DNA from 2 places in the Pseudoclavibacter endophyticus genome. Region 2 is predicted to be linked to the other one. Evidence: riboswitches for the same ligand, from Rfam matches in the RefSeq annotation. Region 2 holds a riboswitch; the other holds the start of a gene.
What was found. A riboswitch is a leader RNA that binds a small molecule or an ion and turns the genes downstream of it on or off. The one in region 2 is predicted to bind FMN.

Region 1 (4,382 bases), 710 kb from region 2:
GGCATGGAAGGATTCTACTGATTAATGGTACTGAGTGCCAATCTGGACTGAGGCCTGTATGGTACTGAGTACCAACTATGGGGATTCGCCCCGTTCCGTCCTGGAGGACTGCTCATGCTGACGACCGAAGACCGCCTCGACATCGCCGAGACCCTCGCGCTCCATGCCCATCTCGTCGACGCCGACCAACTCGATCGCATCGATGAACTGTTCACGCCAGACGCCGTCTACGACATGACCGCCCCCGGCATCGGAGTCTTTGAGGGACTCGATACGATTTGCGCCGCCGCGGCCCAGCTGTCTGCAAGTGGCCACGCACCCATCGCGCACTTCCTCACCAATATCATCCTGACGAGCACCGGTGAAGACGAGGCCACGGCGCTGTCGAAGTGTCTGATGATCATGGCCACGGGAACGACCCAGGGGGTGACGTACGACGACACCCTTCGCCGCGACCAAGGCCACTGGCGAATCAGTCACCGGGTCATCACTCCGGCCGGACGCCCCGTCGCGACGCGTGAAGAGCACTGAGCCGTGTAACGGAACGCCGCGCCCCTAGACTGTCGCGCGTGAACGACGACCGTGCCGCACTACTCCAGCTCATCCGTGACGAGGCCGTGTTCCACGGCGACTTCACGCTCACGAGCGGCAAGCGTGCCAGCTATTACATCGACCTCCGCAAGCTCAGTCTCGACCACCGCGCGGCCCCGCTCATCGGGCGCGTGTTGCTCGAGCTCGTCGATGAGCTCGGGGGAGCGGCCGGAGTCGACGCCGTCGGGGGCCTGACGATGGGCGCAGACCCGTTGGCCAACGCCGTCATGCACCAGGGCGTGGCCCAGGGCCGCACGATCGACGCGTTCGTCGTGCGCAAGGAGCCCAAGGGCCACGGCCGCGGCAGGCAGGTCGAGGGTCCGGATCTCGAGGGCAAGCGCGTCGTCGTGCTGGAGGACACCTCGACCACGGGCGGCTCGCCGCTCGCGGCGATCGCGGCACTCGAGGCCGTCGGCGCGACGATCGTCGGCGTCGCGGTCATCGCCGACCGCGACACCGAGGCGCGCGGCCGCATCGAGGACGCAGGCTATGCCTACCGCTACGCGTTCGACCTGGCGGATCTGGGGCTGGCCGAGACGACATGACCGAGCGAGAGGGGCCGGACGCCAACGCGTTCGGCTGGGCCGCTCCGGACGAGCCGGCGGTCGCGGGGCACGTCGCCTCGGGGCACCCCGAGGCGGCGCAACCCACCGCGCTACGTTCCAGCGCTGAGCGGGCGGCCGACGCCCCGCACCCTCGTGACATCGCTCGGTCGTCGACCGCCGACGTCGACGCGTCGCGGCGGCGCGGTCTCGACGCGGAAGCCCGACGGCGCCGCTCCACGAGGCACCGCTTCATCGGCATCGCCGCGGTCATCACCGTCGTGCTCGCGATCGGCGCCGGCGCCCTCGGCTACCTTCTGAACCCGTTCGCCCCGCAGCCGGCGCCGATGGTCGTGTCGACGCCCACGAGCGGGCCGGGTGTGCCGGGTTACGTCAGCGGTGGCAGGCTCGCCGCCGGGCAGTGCTACGCCTCCTACACGTCGGCCTGGCAGGACGAGTTCGAACTCGCAGACTGCACGACGCCCCACGCGGCCGAGTTGTATGCCGTCGTCTCGGCGACCGAGTTCGCCGCGGACGACGAGTACCCCGGGGAGGCACTGCTGCAGTCGCAGGCGATGCGCGCCTGCCAGGCTCCAACATCGATCAACATGACGGTCGCATCCGGCATCGACGACCTGCGCATCGAGGCGAGCTTCGCCATGTCGCAAAGCGATTGGGATGCCGGCGTGCGCAATTACTGGTGCTTCGCGTCGCGGGAATCGGGCGAGCCGCTGACCGACCCGCTGACGCTCACGTAGGACTCACCCAATAGGCTGTGGGACATGACCCGAGTGAGTGAGTCCATCGATGTCGACGTGCCGGTTGAGAAAGTGTTCTGGGCCGTCACCGATCCCGACACGATGCCGAGATTCCTCTCGCTCGTGAAGTCGATGGAAGTCACGGGCCCCGACACCACGAAGTGGGTCGTCGAGCTGGCCGGCAAGACGGCGTCGTTCGAGGCCAAGGCCACCGAGGTCGATCCGCCGAACCACGCCCGCTACGAGTCGATGACGCAGCGCGTGCCGTTCGTGCTTGACCTGCGCTGTCGGGCGGTCAGCCCCACGACCACGTCGCTGGTACTGGAGGCCGAGTTCGATGCCGGCGGCATGGCCGAAAAGCTCGGGCTCGCGAAGGGCGTCGCCTCAGTCGCCCTCAAGAACCAGCTCGGCAACGCGAAGAAGTACCTCGAGCGCCGCTTTGCGAGCGACGGGGTCGCCTGAGCTCGAAACGGCGATTACCGATGGAGTGGCCGCGTCGCCTAGCCTTGCCGCAGAGTCACGCGCTCCGGGGTCGGTGAGAATCCGAACCGGCGGTTACAGTCCGCGAGCCTCGGCCGAAAGGCCGGGGCCGATCCGGTGAGATCCCGGGACCGACGGTCAAAGTCCGGATGGGAGGCGCGCAGGGTCGCACAGGTGCGCCCGGCTCGCGGTCGCGCCGCGTTCCGCGAGGAATCGAGGAATGGCACGACGGCACCGCCACGCCCCGGAGTCCGAAATCGCACGGGAGCCCGGGAACCACTGCAATGGCCGAAGCCACAAAATCATTCGCCGATCGCGCGCGCGTCCTCGCGCCGGTCGGCCTGGGCATCGTGGTGCTCGTTATCTGGCAGTCCGCGAGCCTCCTCGGCCTGGTCCCGCAGCAGTTCCTGCCCTCGCCGATCGACCTCGCGGATCGGCTGTGGGGCGACCTCGCCCGGGGCGAGCTGCTCGCCTACGCATGGGTGACCCTCGGCGAGGCGATCACCGGCTCACTCATCGCCGTCTGCATCGCGGTGCCGGTCGGCTATCTCGTCGCCCGCATCGCCATCGTCGACTACGCGCTTACCCCGTACGTGGCGGCCTCGCAGGCGGTGCCGGCGATCGCGCTCGCACCTCTGCTGGTGCTCTGGGTGGGCTATGGCCTGTTCCCCATTGCGATCCTGTGCGCGATAACCGCGTTCTTCCCGATGCTCATCACCACGTCGCTCGGCGTGCGGGGCCTGCCGCAGGACGTGCTCGAGGCGGCGAGACTCGATGGCGCCAACGCCTGGCAGTCGTTGTGGCACATCGAGGCGCCGCTCGCGCTGCCGAGCGTGCTCGCGGGCGTACGCGGCGGCGCGGCGCTGTCGATCACGGGCGCCGTCGTGGGCGAGTTCACGATGGGTGGCAACGGCCTCGGCATGCTCCTCACGCTCTATCAGGGGGCCAACGACGTGGTCGGCCTGTTCTCCACGCTCACGGTGCTGGTCGTGCTCGCGGTCTCACTCTTCACCGTGCTGCGCCTCCTCGAAGCGTGGGTCGTTTGGCGCCAGAATCGGTCTCGCGGCCGCACGAGCGACGCGATCACCGCATCCATTCCCGTCGTCGGCCGCTGAGCATCCTCAGGAGACACCCATGAGCATCCACCTCACCCGTTCACGCGCCGGTCGGCGCATCGCCGCCGTCGCCGCGGCCGTCGCGCTCGTATGGGGTGTCGCCGGATGCTCGCCCGCCGGCGACGAGGGCAGCAGCGGAGACGTGCTGACGGTCGGGCTGACGTATACGCCGAACATCCAGTTCTCGCCGTTCTACGTGGCGGCCGAGCAGGGCTTCTTCGAAGAGGTCGGACTCGACGTCGAGCTTCGGCACCACGGTCAGTCGGAGGATCTGTTCGGCGCGCTGCAGAGCGGTACGGAGGACGTGGTCTACGCGGGCGGTGACGAGATCGTGCAGGCGCGCAGCAACGGCACCGACGTCGTGTCGATCGCGACGCTCTACAGCGAGTACCCGGCTGCCCTGATCGTGCCCCGCGACTCGCCGATCGAGACGGCCGCGGACGTGCGCGGTCGCACGATCGGAACCCCGGGTCCCTTCGGGCAGACGTACTTCGCGCTCCTCGCCCTGCTGCAGTCGGGCGGCATGAGCGAAGCCGACATCGATCTGCAGTCGATCGGGTACACGCAGCAGGTGGCGCTGACCTCGGGCAAAGTCGAGGGCGTCATGGGCTTCGTGAACAACGATGCCGTGCAGTTCGAGCGGGCGGGCTTCCCCGTGCGCGTCATCGACGTGTTCGCCGAGGAGCAGGAGCTCGTCGGTCCAGCCGTCGGCGCCTCCCAGGCCACTATCGACGCGCGCGGCGACGATCTGGCCCTCCTCATGCAGGCGCTCGAGAAGGCCACGCAGTTCGTGATCGATAATCCGGAGGAGACCGTCGAGCTGTCCGCTGCCCACATCCCCACCCTCACGACCGACGAGGCGAAGGCCGACGCGCTGGCCACGCTCGACGCGACCG
Region 2 (4,382 bases):
TGTGAGCGGTCGACCATGAGCGGGAGCTCAAGTTCGTCGGCGAGCGCGGCGGGCATGGGAGCGCAGAGGTAGCCGGAGGAATGACGGATCGTCCACGCAAGCCACTCGCGCGTAGCCGTGCGTGCCGCGAAGATGACGTCGACCTCGTTCTCACGATCCTCGTCGTCTGCGACGAGCACGGGCCGCCCGGCTCGGATCTCGTCGATCGCCGCGTCGATGGTCGCGAAGACGATCGTGTCGCCGGCGTCGCCGCGGTCGTCGCTGCTGTCGCGCGGTCCTTGCGCGGAGTCGTGCCCCGTGGGCGCGGCGTCGGCACCGGATGCGGCTTCGCGGGTCATGCAGGTTCCTTTCGGGCGCGAACGGTCTCGCTCGCGGTTGGTGGGCCGTTACCGACGGAGTCGGTCAGCGCCGTGGCCGTTCCCATGCCGGCATCGGCACGGGCGGTCGCGTCGGCGTCGGCGTCGGAATCGGCGTCGGCTGCGTCGCGGGCCGTGCGTGGACGGTGGCGCCGCGCGATCATCAGCACGTCGTCGCCGAGTCGCTCGACGTGCACGGTGCGCCACTGCGCCGCAGCGGCGAGCGTGTCGACGCCGAGGTCGCCGACGACGGGGGCTCCCGCGCCCAGGACGAGTGGCGCAGTGTAGGCGTGCAGTTCATCGACCACGTCGGCGCGCAGGAACGCCGTCGCGAGCGTCGGCCCTCCCTCGATGAGCACGTGCCTGATCTCGCGGCCGCCGAGTTCGGCGAGCACGACGTGCACGTCATGCGTCGCGAGGTGCACGAGCTCGCCGCCGGGCCCGCGCAGCCTGGCGCCGGCCGGCACCTCGCGCGTGCCGACCACGACGCGAAGTGGCTGATGCCCCGCGAGCGCACCGTCGGCGTTGCGGGCGGTGAGCGCAGGGTCGTCGGCGGCCACGGTGCCGGTACCGACGATGATCGCGTCGACCCGCCGCCGCACCTCGTGGGCGTGTGCGCGGGCGAGGTCGCCGGTGATCCACCGGCTCGTGCCGTCGGCGGCCGCGACCCTGCCGTCGAGGGTCGTGGCGACTTTGAGCGTGACGAAGGGCGCGCCGCGCCGCACCGCGGTCGCCCACACGTCGTTGAGGGCGCTCGCGCGCTCGTGCGGTGCGTGGGTGACGCGGATGCCTCGCGTACGGAGGACCTCGGCGCCGCCGGCGGCGAGGCGGTTCGGGTCGGTCACGGCGTACACGACGTGGCCGATGCCCGCGGCCGCGAGCCCCTCTGCGCATGGGGGGGTGCGGCCGGTGTGCGAGCAGGGTTCGAGCGTGACGACGGCTGTCGCGCCCCGGGGATCGATCCCTCGCCTGCGGGCGTCGTGCAGCGCGTCGATCTCCGCGTGCGGCGTGCCCGCACCGCGGTGGTAGCCCTCGCCGATCACGCGGCGCGGGCGTGCATCTCCGACATCGTCGGGCGCCGGGCCACCGCGCGGGGCACCGACGTGGTTGGACCACGCGCCCTCGTCGGGTTCCGGAGCGAGCAGCACGCATCCGACACGCGGATTCGGGCCGTAGACGGGCCCGAGCGCCGCGAGCTCGACCGCGTGCGCCATGGCGGCATCGAGGTCTGCGACGGCGTCGCTGCGGCTGGTCATTGGGTCCTCCGGGTTCGCCCCGGGGGTCGGCGCCGGCACCGACGAGGGTGTCGTCGCGCGCGACGGCACTCCTGCCGCCGCACATGCGTCCTCCCATCCGGACTTTGACCGTCGGCCCTGGAATTCCACCAGATCGGTCCGGTACCAAGGGAACAGGACTCACGGGCTATCACCGTCGGCTCGGATTTTCACCGACCCCGAAGCATGTTGCGTGACTCGAAACGTACCGCATCCGCGGTCGCGCTTGCCGCGTGCGGCGCCACGGCCTATGCGGCATGCCCCGCGCGACCCCGTGGGGAGGCGCACGGCGACGCGGTCCGCTCAGTGGCCGCGCAGCCGGGTGAGATCGCGTCGCTCACGCTTCGTCGGGCGCCCCGCCCCGGGCTCGCGCATCGGCACATAGCCGACGTCGATCGCCTTCGGGCGCGGCGGCGAGTGATCGATCAGGTTGGCGCGGGCCACCTCGGCGCTCCCGCGCTTCTCGATCAGCCCGGTCACCTCGAGGTCGCGGTCGAAGCCCTCGATGCGCACCCGCACCCGATCGCCGATGCGAACGGGCGTGGCCGGCTTGGCCCGGTCGTCGCCGACGCGCACGTGCCCGGCCTTACAGGCGGCCGTCGAGCGGGAGCGCGTCTTGAAGATGCGCACCGCCCACAGCCACACGTCGACCCGCACGCTCATGGGCGCACCCGTTCGTCGTGCTCGTCGATCTCCATTGCGACCGTGAGACGCCGCAGGCTGTCGGCGAGGCCGTCACGTGACTCGGGGTCGAGGTCTTCGAGCAGCTGCCGCTCCGCGGCCACGAGCCGGGTCAGCGCCTCATCGACGCGCACCCGACCGGCATCGGTCATCGTCACGAGCACCCCGCGACCGTCGTGGGGGTCGGCCTCGCGGCGCACGAGGCCACGTGCGGCAAGGCGGTCGAGCCGGTTCGTCATGGTGCCGCTCGACACGAGCGTGATGGCGAGCAGCTGCTTCGGGCTCAGGCGGTGAGGCGCGCCCGCGCGACGAAGCGCCGCGAGCACGTCGAACTCCCAGAGCTCGAGGCCGGTCGCGGCGAATGCCGACTTTCGCACCGTGTCGAGCTGCTTCGCGATGCGCTTGACACGCGAGAAAATCCGCAGCGGGTCGACGTCGAGGTCGGGGCGCTCGCGCTCCCAGTCGCGCACGATCGCGTCGACCGCGTCGACCGCGCCCTCGTGACCGGAATGCTGCTGCATCCCGCCATTATGCCGGGGGCGCCGGGACGCTACGCCCCGGCGTCGCGACGCCACGGCAGCGAGCCCACGACGCGGGCGTCGCCGATCGTGGGCTCGTCGGCGTCGGCCGTGAAACCCTGCGGGTCGAGCACGAGCACGCGGTGTCCTTCGTGCGCGAGGCGCCTCGCCGTCTCGACGAACATGCGCCTGGCGACCTCGCTCAGCGAGTGGACGGCCGTCAGATCGAGAAGGACACGGGTGGGCCCACCTTCATCGATGCCGGGCACGCCGCTGATGCGGCGTGCCACGCGTTCGCCGCCCGAGAACCGGACGGCGCCGAACACCTCCGCCACGAGCCACGCCTCGCCGGCATCGTCGGCGACCTCGTCGATCACGCGGATCACGCTGTGGCTCGGCTGCTCGGCGTCCATGAGGTGCAGCCCCATGTCACGACTGAGCCGCTGGAACAGGTCGACGCCGCGCACGCTGTTGCCCTGGGGGTCGAGGGGCGGCGAGAAGGCGGCGATGCCGAGCTGGCCGGGCAGGGCGCCCACGATGCCCCCGGCCACGCCGCTCTTGGCGGGGATGCCGACCTGCGTGACCCAGTCGCCCGTGGCGTCGTACATGCCGCAGCTCATCATGACGCTGAGCACCTGACGAGCGACGTGCGAGTGCATGACGCGCTCACCCGAGTGCACGAGTCGCCCGCCGTTCGCGAGGGCGGCCGACATGACGGCGAGGTCGCGAACCGTCACCGCGATCGACGACTGTTTCGCGTATCCGCGCACGACCTCTGCCGGGTCGTCGGGGAGGAGGCCCGATGCGCGGAGCATGTGGGCGATGCCGAGGTTGCGGTGGTTGTTCTCGAGCTCCGACTCGAGGACGCTTTCGTCGATGCTCAGCTGGCGCCCGGCGAGCGCCGAGAAGGCGTCGATGATCCGTTCCGTCCGTGCCCCTTCGTCGGCGCCCGGGCCTATGACGAGGCTGTGCGCGGCGATGGCGCCCGCATTGATCATGGGATTGAACGGCCGGCCCGTGCTGGCCTCGAGCGAGAGCTCGTTGAAGGCGTCGCCGCTCGGCTCGACGCTGATGTGCTGGAGGACCGTGTCGAGACCGGAGTCCTGGATCGCCAGCGCGTAGACGAACGGCTTCGCGATCGACTGGATCGTGAACGGCACCTCGTCGTCGCCGACGCTGTACACCTCGCCGTCGATCGTCGCGAGGGCGAGCGCGAGCCGCCCGGGGTCGGCCGACGCGAGCTCCGGGATGTCGTCGGGGAGCTCGCCTTCCTGGTCGGGGGAACAGGCGGTCAGTACCTCGGAAAGGTAGTCCGGCAACGGGGTTTGCATGGCCGTAGTGTGCCCGCATGCCATGATCGGTGGCTGAAACGGCGGCGGTGCCGGCGGTATCGCCGGGAGTGGGGCCCGCCTGCACGCGCTCGCGGACGTCTGGCAGACTTGGTGGGTGCGGCGCGCGCTGCGCGGTCCTCCTTGGTGTAACGGCAGCACAACAGCCTTTGGAGCTGTGGGGTCCAGGTTCGAATCCTGGGGGAGGAGCGGGTGTGTCACTCA

Region 1: linked by a shared signal. The riboswitch ahead of F8O04_RS01800 (ABC transporter permease) and the one ahead of ribD (bifunctional diaminohydroxyphosphoribosylaminopyrimidine deaminase/5-amino-6-(5-phosphoribosylamino)uracil reductase RibD) in region 2 are both predicted to bind FMN.

What each region holds. Positions count from the first base shown of each region.
Region 1 is NZ_WBJY01000001.1:412,579-416,960, forward strand. Features, by position in the region: gene F8O04_RS01775 (TetR/AcrR family transcriptional regulator) at 1-5, opposite strand, end outside; gene F8O04_RS01780 (nuclear transport factor 2 family protein) at 115-531, shown strand; gene pyrE (orotate phosphoribosyltransferase) at 561-1,136, shown strand; gene F8O04_RS01790 (septum formation family protein) at 1,133-1,891, shown strand; gene F8O04_RS01795 (SRPBCC family protein) at 1,916-2,353, shown strand; FMN riboswitch at 2,409-2,535, shown strand; gene F8O04_RS01800 (ABC transporter permease) at 2,656-3,486, shown strand; gene F8O04_RS01805 (ABC transporter substrate-binding protein) at 3,506-4,382, shown strand, end outside.
Region 2 is NZ_WBJY01000001.1:1,118,416-1,122,797, forward strand. Features, by position in the region: partial or broken gene ribB (3,4-dihydroxy-2-butanone-4-phosphate synthase) at 1-233, opposite strand, end outside; gene ribD (bifunctional diaminohydroxyphosphoribosylaminopyrimidine deaminase/5-amino-6-(5-phosphoribosylamino)uracil reductase RibD) at 335-1,612, opposite strand; FMN riboswitch at 1,693-1,821, opposite strand; gene F8O04_RS04890 (RNA-binding S4 domain-containing protein) at 1,934-2,293, opposite strand; gene F8O04_RS04895 (MarR family winged helix-turn-helix transcriptional regulator) at 2,290-2,832, opposite strand; gene F8O04_RS04900 (glutaminase) at 2,862-4,160, opposite strand; tRNA gene F8O04_RS04905 (tRNA-Gln) at 4,296-4,367, shown strand.